3 regions of the Halomonas sp. M4R1S46 genome follow, and region 2 is predicted to be linked to each of the others. Evidence: riboswitches for the same ligand, from Rfam matches in the RefSeq annotation. Region 2 holds a riboswitch; each other region holds the start of a gene.
The links. A riboswitch is a leader RNA that binds a small molecule or an ion and turns the genes downstream of it on or off. The one in region 2 is predicted to bind thiamine pyrophosphate.
Positions count from the first base shown of each region.

Region 1: it holds a riboswitch for thiamine pyrophosphate, as region 2 does, so the genes downstream of both, tenA (thiaminase II) here and OCT48_RS18660 (hydroxyethylthiazole kinase) in region 2, are expected to answer to the same signal.
Region 3: it holds a riboswitch for thiamine pyrophosphate, as region 2 does, so the genes downstream of both, OCT48_RS15945 (sodium:solute symporter family transporter) here and OCT48_RS18660 (hydroxyethylthiazole kinase) in region 2, are expected to answer to the same signal.

Region 1 covers NZ_CP107008.1:2,773,763-2,777,004, forward strand. The annotation lists gene OCT48_RS13010 (DUF4870 family protein) at 1-21, shown strand, start outside; gene OCT48_RS13015 (lysophospholipid acyltransferase family protein) at 26-955, shown strand; TPP riboswitch at 1,051-1,212, shown strand; gene tenA (thiaminase II) at 1,289-1,957, shown strand; TPP riboswitch at 2,165-2,304, shown strand; gene thiC (phosphomethylpyrimidine synthase ThiC) at 2,378-3,242, shown strand, end outside.
Region 2 covers NZ_CP107008.1:4,037,740-4,040,981, forward strand. The annotation lists gene OCT48_RS18650 (ATP-binding protein) at 1-822, shown strand, start outside; gene OCT48_RS18655 (hypothetical protein) at 948-1,229, shown strand; TPP riboswitch at 1,273-1,375, shown strand; gene OCT48_RS18660 (hydroxyethylthiazole kinase) at 1,410-1,730, shown strand; gene thiE (thiamine phosphate synthase) at 1,720-2,334, shown strand; gene OCT48_RS18670 (DMT family transporter) at 2,353-3,228, opposite strand.
Region 3 covers NZ_CP107008.1:3,443,196-3,446,437, forward strand. The annotation lists gene ilvD (dihydroxy-acid dehydratase) at 1-421, opposite strand, end outside; gene OCT48_RS15945 (sodium:solute symporter family transporter) at 491-1,879, opposite strand; TPP riboswitch at 1,869-1,993, opposite strand; gene OCT48_RS15950 (HNH endonuclease) at 2,344-3,114, opposite strand; gene OCT48_RS15955 (peroxidase-related enzyme) at 3,179-3,242, opposite strand, start outside.

The DNA.
Region 1 (3,242 bases), 1.3 Mb from region 2:
CCGGACACCTGGCTGGTCTGAGGCCATGGCAGCAGCGCAGACCAACGCCGGCCGCCACCAGGCCCGCGCCGTCGCCACCCTGTGGCGCTGGCTGTCCGCCTGGCGGCCGGCCCCGTTGTGGCGACTGGCCCGCCTCGCCGGCCCCCTCGTCCAGGCCGTCAGCTCCCGGGAGCGACGGGTCACCCGGGTCAACCTGGCCCAGGCCTACCCCACGCTTGGCGAGGCCGAACGACGTCGCCTGGCCCGGGACAGCCTGACCCACTCCAGCGCCACCATGCTCGAGCTGGGCTTCGCCTGGATGGGCGACCCGTCGCGGGTGGCGGCCTCGATCCTCGAGGTCCATGGCCGCGAGCTGCTCGACGAGGCCCGCGCCGAGGGCCGCGGGGTGATCGTGCTGGCCCCGCATTTCGGCAACTGGGAGATCCTCAACTTCTGGCTGTCGAGCCACTTCCCCTTCACCGCCATGTACGAGCCACCCAAGCTCGCCGCCCTGGACCCGGTGACCCGCCAGGGCCGCGAGCGCCAGGGGGCTCGCCTGGTGCCCACCAACCCCCGTGGCGTGGCGGCCCTGCTCAAGGCGCTCAAGCGTTGCGAGGCGGTGGGCATCCTCCCGGACCAGGAGCCGGACTGGGGCAGCGGGGTCTTCGCACCCTTCTTCGGTCGCCCGGCCTACACCGCCACCCTGCTGCCCAAGCTGGTCGCGCGCACCGAGGCCCGGGTGGTCACCGGCGTCGCCCGGCGCCTGCCCGGGCGCGGCTTCGCCCTGCACTTCCTGGCCGCCGACGCCCGGGTCTACGATGCCGACGAGGCGAGCTCCGCCGCCGGCGTCAACGCCAGCGTGGAGGCGGCCATCGCCCTGGACCCGGCCCAGTACCAGTGGGAATACAAGCGCTATCGCAAGGTCCCCGAGCGCGAGGCGGGACGCGCCGACTGGAAGCGCTTCCGCCTCTACTGAGGCCAGCCGCCTCATAGGCTCCCGCCCACCGGCCCCGACGGGACCGCTGTCCTGCCGGGGCTGGTAATGCCGATCCAAGCTGCTAGACTGGCCCTACTCGCTTGACGGGGTGCCGGTGGAACCGGCTGAGATGGCGCAGGTTCGACTTCGAGAGCGATCGAGAGAACCCAGCGCCGATCCCGTGGAACCTGATCCGGGTGGGTGCGTGGCGCAGGCCCGCACGTGAACCGGCGTAGGGAATCAGGCGGTGGGCCCGGCACGCCCCTTTCCGTCCGGCCCTCCTCCCGTCTTCCGCTTCGCTCGCCCCCGGATCCCGACCGCACCGGAGGCAAGATGGGCTACCGCTTCAGCGACCTGACCGATGCCTGCCAGCAGGACTGGCGCGCCTATATCGAGCACGACTTCGTCCGCGCGCTGGGCGCCGGCCGGCTCGACGAGGACGCCTTCCGCCACTACCTGGAACAGGACTACCTGTTCCTGGTGCATTTCTCCCGGGCCTATGCCCTGGCCGCCTACAAGAGCCAGACCCTGGCCGAGCTGCGCCACGCCTTCGAGGGCCTGAAGACCATCCTCGACGTGGAGCTCGACCTGCATGTCGGCTACTGCCGCGAGTGGGGCATCACCGAGGACGACCTGGCCCGGCTGCCCGAGGCCCGGGCCACCCTCGCCTATACCCGCTACGTGCTCGACACCGGCAGCCGCGGCGACCTGCTCGACCTGCACGTGGCGCTCGCCCCCTGCCTGATCGGCTACGGCGAGATCGCGAACTGGCTGAACGCCCAGGCCTCCACGATGCGCGGTGCGGCCAACCCCTATGATGCCTGGATCGCCATGTACGAGGGCGACGCCTTCCAGGCCGCCATGCACGACGAGCGGGCCTGGCTCGACGCCCGGCTGGCCGAGGTCACGCCGGAGCGCTTCGCGCGCCTGGCGACCATCTTCCGCGATGCCACGCGGCTCGAGATCGATTTCTGGCAGATGGGCCTGGATCGCGCGGACTAACCACTGCCGAGCAAGACCGTCGCGGCTGCCACGACGTACGGGGCGCCGGCGACAGGTCTAAGAGGGGGTCCTACGCCATGGATGGCGTCGGTAGCGCCCAGGGAGGGGTTCACAGCGCCCCCTCGCAGACCTGTCGACGGATCAGCCCCGAGACCGAGGCAAGCATGTAGCCACGATGACTCCGCCCGCCGGCGATGGCGGGCACCACAACGCTTGACGGGGTGCCGTTGATGACGGCTGAGATCATGCGGCGCGAGGCGCCCGAGCATGGATCCCGTTGAACCTGAACTGGCTAATTCCCTGACCACGGGGAGGGTACCAGCGTAGGGATCAAGCGACGCCCCGGCCCCGCCGGACGACGCCCCGCCTACGTCTCCTCCCGATACAACCACAACCGTGATGGACCCCAAGGAGACTCCCATGGCCAAGACCGATCACTTCCTCGCCGAGAGCGCCCGCGTCGACGAGGCCGCCATCCAGGCCCTGCCCGGCTCGCGCAAGCGCTACGTCGAGGGCTCGCGCCCCGACATCCGCGTGCCTTTCCGCGAGATCGCCCTGTCGCCGACCCGCACCTCCGGCGCCGACGAGGCCAACCCGCCGCTGCTGGTCTATGACACCTCCGGCCCCTACACGGACCCCGAGGCCGAGATCGACCTGCGCCGCGGCCTGCCCGAGCTGCGCCGCGGCTGGATCGAGGAGCGCGGCGACACCGAGCTGCTCGACGGCCCCACCTCCGAGTACGGCCGCCGCCGCGCCAACGACCCCATGCTCGCCCCGCTGCGCTTCGACCTGACCCGCACCCCGCGCCGCGCCAGGGAAGGGCACAACGTCACCCAGCTGCACTATGCCCGCCAGGGCATCGTCACCCCGGAGATGGAATTCATCGCCATTCGGGAAAACCAGCGCCGCCAGGCGCTCGGCACCGAGGAGGTCGAGCGCATCCTCGGCCACCAGCATGCGGGCCAGGGCTTCGGCGCCCGACTCCCCGAGGAGATCACCCCGGAGTTCGTGCGCGACGAGGTGGCCGCCGGCCGCGCCATCATCCCCAGCAACATCAACCACCCGGAATCCGAGCCGATGATCATCGGCCGCAACTTCCTGGTGAAGATCAACGGCAACCTCGGCAACTCGGCGGTGACCTCCTCCATCGAGGACGAGGTCGACAAGATGACCTGGGGCATCCGCTGGGGCTCGGACACCATCATGGACCTCTCCACCGGGGCCAACATCCACGAGACCCGGGAATGGATCATCCGCAACGCCCCGGTGCCGATCGGCACTGTGC
Region 2 (3,242 bases):
GGCTGGGGGCTCCGCCCGCTGTCCCGCATGGCCGACCAGATCCGGAGCCGCGATCCCCAGCACCTGCCCCCCCTGCCCACCTCGCCGCTGCCCCGGGAGCTCGCCACCATCGCCGGCGCCCTGAATCGGCTGCTCGAGCGGATCCGTGACATGCGCACCCGGGAGAAGCGCTTCATCGCCGATGCCGCCCACGAGCTGCGCACCCCGCTGGCGGTGCTGGACCTGCACGCCCAGAACGCCCTGGCCACCCAGGACCCGGACGACCGCCGCGAGGCGCTCACCCAGTTGCGCGACGGGGTCGCCCGGGCCACCCGCCTGGTCACCCAGCTGCTGACCCTGGCCCGCCTGGACCCCGAACAGGAGGCCGATGCCACGGGCCAGCCGGTCGACCTGCTCCACGAGACCCGCGAGGCCCTGGCCGAACTGATGCCCCTGGCCGCCGATCGCGGCCAGGACATCCGGCTCGACGCCGACGAGGGCGCCGACTGGGGGCTGATCGCCGAGCCCGGCGCCATCGGCACCCTGGTACAGAACCTGGTCGGCAACGCCCTGCAGCACTCGCCGCAGGGCGCCCGAGTGCGAGTCTCGCTGACGGCCAGGGCGCACCATCTCGGCCTGAGCGTCGATGACCAGGGCAGCGGCATTCCCCCGGCCCGGCGTGCCCAGGCCCTCGAGCGCTTCCACCGCGCCGGGCCCGGAGCCGGGGCCGGCCTCGGCCTGTCCATCGTCGACCGCCTCGTGCAGCGCCATGGCGGCCACCTGGAGCTGGACGCGGCGCCCGGCGGCGGGCTGCGCGTCGTCGCCCGACTGCCCCGGCGCTGACCGCCTCGCGTCACCGTTGTTATCGAAATGTCATCGTTGTTTAAGCGCCCCTTAAGCTGACGCCCCTAACGTGGTTACATCGTGAGCCTTGATGACGACAACAACGACACGGGAGGAGCATGCCGATGACACAGGCGATGCCGATGGCGTCGACCGCCGCCCGGCAGCGAGCCGGCTGGCTGGTGATGGGCGGGGTGCTGGTGCTCGCCGCGGGCGGCCTGATCGCCTGCTGGGGCAAGGTCGGCCTGCCGCTGGGCCTGATCGGCCTGGCCGCCGCGGCGACCGCGCTGCTGCGCCCGGAGCGCGATGATCCCGGCGAGCCCGAGACCGCCAGCCGCACGCGGAGTCTCCAGCACCTCAGCCAGGCCAGCCTGCTGACCCTGGTGGCCCTGCAGCTGGCGGCCTGAACCGCCGCGCCTTTACAGCCTGCGGCCGAACGGGGATAGTGACGACTGACGACAGGGGCGCCGGCGCGGCAAGCCGCACCGGCTGAGAGGCACCCTCATCACCTGACCCGGATAATGCCGGCGGAGGGAGTCGTGCCGGCTCACCTCCGGGCCCGCGCCTCCCCTCCCCCGGGAGGCCCTATGCATTCCATCGATCCCGCCGAGCACCTGGCTCGGGTGCGCGCGTCCACGCCGCTGGTCCACAACATCACCAACCATGTGGCGATGAACACCATGGCCAATGTGCTGCTGGCCCTGGGGGCCTCGCCCGCCATGGCGCATGCCCGCGAGGAGGTGACCGAGTTCGCCGCCCTGGCGAGTGCCCTGGCCGGCTATGCCGCCGCCGGCGAGTCCGCCGCCGGCCCGGGCAGCTTCGCCGTGGCCTTCCTCGATGCCCTCCATGCCCTGGACGGCCCCACTCTCACCGCGCGCACGCGCCTGGAGATCACCGATGCGAGTTGACCTGTCCCTCTACCTGGTCACCGACCCGGGCCTGTGCGAGGCCCGCGGGCTGGTCGAGACCGTCATGGCCGCGGTGCGCGGGGGGGTGACCCTCGTGCAGCTGCGCGACAAGCATGCCAGCGACGCCGAGTTCGTGCCCCTGGCGCGCCGGCTCAAGACGGCACTGGCCGGCAGCGGCGTGCCCTTGATCATCAACGATCGCCTGGAGGTGGCGCTGGCCAGCGGTGCCGATGGCCTGCATATCGGCCAGGACGACGGCGAGGTGGCCGATGCCCGCGCGGCCCTGGGCCCCGAGGCCATCCTCGGCCTCTCGGTGCAGACCCATGGGCAGTTGGCCCGGATCGACGCGGGGCGGCTCGACTACCTGGGCCTGGGGCCGGTCTTCGCCACCCCGTCAAAGCACGACCACGCCCAGCCCTTGGGCTTCGCGGGCCTGGCCGAGCTGGTGGCGGCGAGCCCCCTGCCGACGGTGGCCATCGGCGGGCTCAAGGCCGAGCACGCCCGGGACGTGTACCGGGCAGGGGCCGACGGCCTGGCGGTGATCTCCGCCATCTGCGGCACCCCGGATCCCGAGGCCGCCGCCCGCGCCTTCCCGAGACGCTGAGCCCGGCTGCCCGCGCGCCTAGGCGCTGGGGCGGCGGTTCAGGGCGGTGCGTCGCTCGTGATAGGCGATGGCCAGGCCGCTGACGATGATCAGCGAGCCGCCCAGTAACACCCACAGGTCCGGCACCTCGTCCCAGATTCCCCAGCCCAGCAGCACCGCCCACAGCAGGGCCGTGTAGTCGAAGGGCGCGGCCAGCGCTGCCGGGGCATGGCGGAAGGCGAGGGTCAGTCCGGCCATGGCCCCCACCCCGAGGCAACCGGCCGTGAGGAAGGCCGGCCAGTGCAGGGCGGCAGGCGTCTGCCAGACCCAGGGCAGGGTCGTGGCCGAGACCAGCAACGGCACCAGGGTAGTGTAGAAGACCATCGCCCAGAGGTGCTCGCGCTCGCCGTAGCGACGCGCGGTGATCATGGTCAGGGCGTAGAACACCGCCGCCGCCACCACCACCAGGGCCCCGGGCTGGAAGCTGTCGCCGCCCGGCCGGACCACCACCAGCACCCCGACGAAGCCCAGCAGGGTGGCCAGGACCGTGAAGCGGTCGACCCGCTCGCCGAGCAGCGGCACCGACAGCAGGGTCACGAACAGCGGCGCGGCGAAGGCGATGGCGGTGGTCTCGGCCAGCGGCAGCAGGGTCAGCCCCCACATGAAGCAGATCATGGTGCCGGTGAAGATCAGGCCACGCAGCAGGTGCACCCCCGGCCGCCGGGTGCGCAGGGTCCGCAGCCCGCCGTTGAACCGGGCGATCAGCAGAATCAGCGGCAACGAGACCAGGGTGCGGAAGAAGATGATCTGCAGCGGCGAATGGGTCTCGCCCAGCCACTTGGTGATGGCGTCGCCCAACGCCAGGCACAGCACCCCACCACACATGTACAGGATGCCCTTCAGCGACGATGACATGCGAACCGCCTCCT
Region 3 (3,242 bases), 590 kb from region 2:
CCAGGCCGATCAGGCAGCCGGGCATGTTCTTGTCGCAGCCGCCGATGGCCACCAGGCCATCGAAGCCCTCGCAGCCGGCCACCGTCTCGATGGAATCGGCGATCACCTCCCGGGACACCAGCGAGTACTTCATGCCCTCGGTGCCGTTGGCGATGCCGTCGGAGATGGTGATGGTATTGAAGATCACGCCCTTGCCGCCGGCCGCATCGGCGCCGGCGCTGGCCTGCTCGGCCAGCTCATGGATATGGCTGTTGCAGGGGGTGACGCGGCTCCAGGTGGAGGCGATGCCCACCTGGGGCTTGGCGAAGTCGGCATCGGTGAAGCCCACCGCACGCAGCATGGCGCGGCTGGCCGACTTGCCGACGCCATCCACCACCGGGGCGGAATGGCGGCGGCGCGGATCCTGTGGCGTATCGCTCATGACGCGACGTCCTCTGTTCGGTCGGGTGACCTTCAGAGGGTGGCCGTCATCCCCCCGCCTGGCAAATGCTCAGGTGGCATGCGACGCCCGGGCCGGTCGCCACCAGGCCACCAGCAGGCCGACCAGGGTGGAGGCGAGCAGCGCCCCGAGGAAGGGCGGCAGCGTCGGCACGCCGGCCGGGAAGCTCGCCGCCAGCAGGCCCGCCACGAGGCTGCCGCTGGCCAGCCAGCCCGGCAGCACGGCCCCGGCGAGGCCGGCCACGCCGCCGGCCAGGGCCGCGGCGGCGCTCATCCGTGACCACAGGCCCAGCAGCACCGGCACCACGATGGCGGCGCACAGCAGGTCGGCGATCAGGAACAGCCGCAACACCGAGAGCCCCTGCAGGGCGATGGCCACCACCGGCACCATCAGCGCCACCGTGACCCAGCGCGCCACCGGCAGGGACAGGCCCCGCCGCCCGGCCCCGGCCACCACCAGGGAGGCGATGCCGTTCTGCAGGGTATCCACGCTGGAGGCGACCAGGGTCACCGCCAGCACCAGCGCCGGCAGCGCCAGCCAGTCCGGCGCCCCGGCCAGCAGCGCGAAGAAGGGGATCGGCGGCTCGCCCAGGGCGAGCCCGCTCATGGCGGCGAGGATGCCGAGGCCGCCGACCACCGCCACCACCAGCACGGTGACGGCGCCGCCCAGCCAGGCGCCACGACCCAGCGCCCGGGCGTCCCGGGCCGCCCAGACCCGCTGCCAGTAGCCCTGGTGGAAGAGGTTCGCCGCGGTGACGGCGATCACCAGGGTCAGGGCCACGGACAGGGCGTCGACGGTGGGGATCGACGGCATCGCGGCCTCCGCCGGCAGCGCCGGCAGGCGGACCAGGGCCACCCCGCCGACCACGGCCAGCAGCGCCAGCAGCAGCCAGGCCTGCCAGCGATCGGTGGCGAGGCTCGCGCGCAGGCCGCCCAGCGCCGTGTAGAGCAGCGTGGCCAGGGCCACCCCGATCACCACCAGCGCGGGCGGCACCGTGGACAACAGCCCGGTGATGGCGCCGATGGCGGTGAGCTCGGCGGCCAGGAAGCAGGCCATGTAGAGGATGGATACCAGCGACACCCAGCGCCGCACCCCGGCCCCGAAGCAGGCCTCGGCGTATTCGCCGATGCTGCGGCCCTCCGGCAGGCGCCGGCGGATGGCCGGCCCGAACAGGCCCAGCACGATGAACGGCAATGCCGAGCCGATGGCGTAGCCGGCCAGGGCCACGGGACCCACGAAGGCGCCGATCTCCGGCGGGGCGAAGAGGATCCAGGCCCCCATGCCGGAGGCCAGGAAGGAGAGCCCAAGGCTGGAGGCCGTCTGGGAGTTGCGGGCGGTGACGTAATCGTCGAGGGGCCCGTCGGCGCGCCGCGCCCGCAGGCCCAGCACGGTGAAACACAGCAGCGCCGCGCCAAGCACGGCTGACGTCAGGTAAGGCATGTCGCGCTTCCTCCGCCGGCATGAACCGGATCAGGTCCAGGGTCAGCGCCGAGCGCTCTCTCAGCCCCCGCCGGATGCAATATCCGGTCGAGCGGGACTCCCCTGGCGACAGTGAATGAATCGTGTTGGATGAACCTCAAGTGACGGCCGACTCGCCGATATCGCGTTCACACGCCAGCATGACATAACAGTGTCCGATGTCGAACGACCAGCCGCCGGAAAGCCGCCGTGCCCTTCTCCGAAGCCAGGGAACACGCCCCGGGCACCCGCACCGGAGATTCGCCGAGCCCCACGCCGCCTTCGACAACCGGGTCAGCGAACGCCTGCTGCGCCTGCGGGTAGCCCTGTTCGAGGGCCCGATGCGGGAGGGGCGATTGCTGCTGCAGGAGCAACGGCTCGCGCACGAGCCGATTTTTAACGCCGTATAGCCGAGCACAGGCACTTTTCGGACATTGCCTAAGACATTACCGGCGAAAACATTCCCGGTAGTGCCAGGCCAGATAGCCGCGATCGGGAAAGGCCTCGGCCTTCAGACGCAATGGCCGGCCATCGAGGTCCTGTAGCTGGTGTTTCAGGTGGCCCACGACACCCTCTGCGCTCAGCTCCGACGAGATGCGGATGCGATCCCGCTCATCGATAGCCAGCAGCCCCTTGTCGAAGGCACGATCGTGCAGGGCATTGAGACAGAGCCCGTTGGCCGGGTCGAGTCGCGACTCGGGCTGCGACTGCCAGGGCACGATATGGCTGGCGATCAGCAGGTCTTCGTGGCGCAGGCCCGTGATCACGCAGCGCGTGTCATAGCGGATCATCACCGCCTTGCGGAAGAGAGGCTGGCCGATGCGTCGCTTCTGCAGGCCAGTCGTCTCTTGGCCAGTGAAGTCGGCGTCGTTCTCGACCCTTGCGCCCTCTGCCGGCTCGTTGACCTCAAGTGCCGCCCAGGCTGCCTCGCACTCCTTCGCCACTGGCTCTGGGTCGGCGATAAATCGCTGCCAGAGCAAGCGGTCCTGTCGAGAGGCACCAGTAAGGCCTTTCTTCCCCAAGGCCTGGACCTCCGGATCGAGACTCGCGTAGTTGGTGAGTTTCATCGCCACGGAGTTGGCCGAACGTCCCATACGCTCGGCCAGCTCGATGACCTCCGGCCGACGCTTGTGCAATTGTCCAAACGTCAGCCGACAATAGAGGGACAGCACCTGCAGCCGATCCTGGTCCGTCCAGGCCTGTCGCTCTGCCACCATGGTTTCCTCTCTCCGGTTTTCCCCGCACCACGCTACCTTGGCGGGGCGGCACACGCCAGCGCCCTTACTGTTCCCTCGGCACCCGGCCCATCAGGTAGAACGCCTCGTTGGGCGGGGTCGCGGTAAGC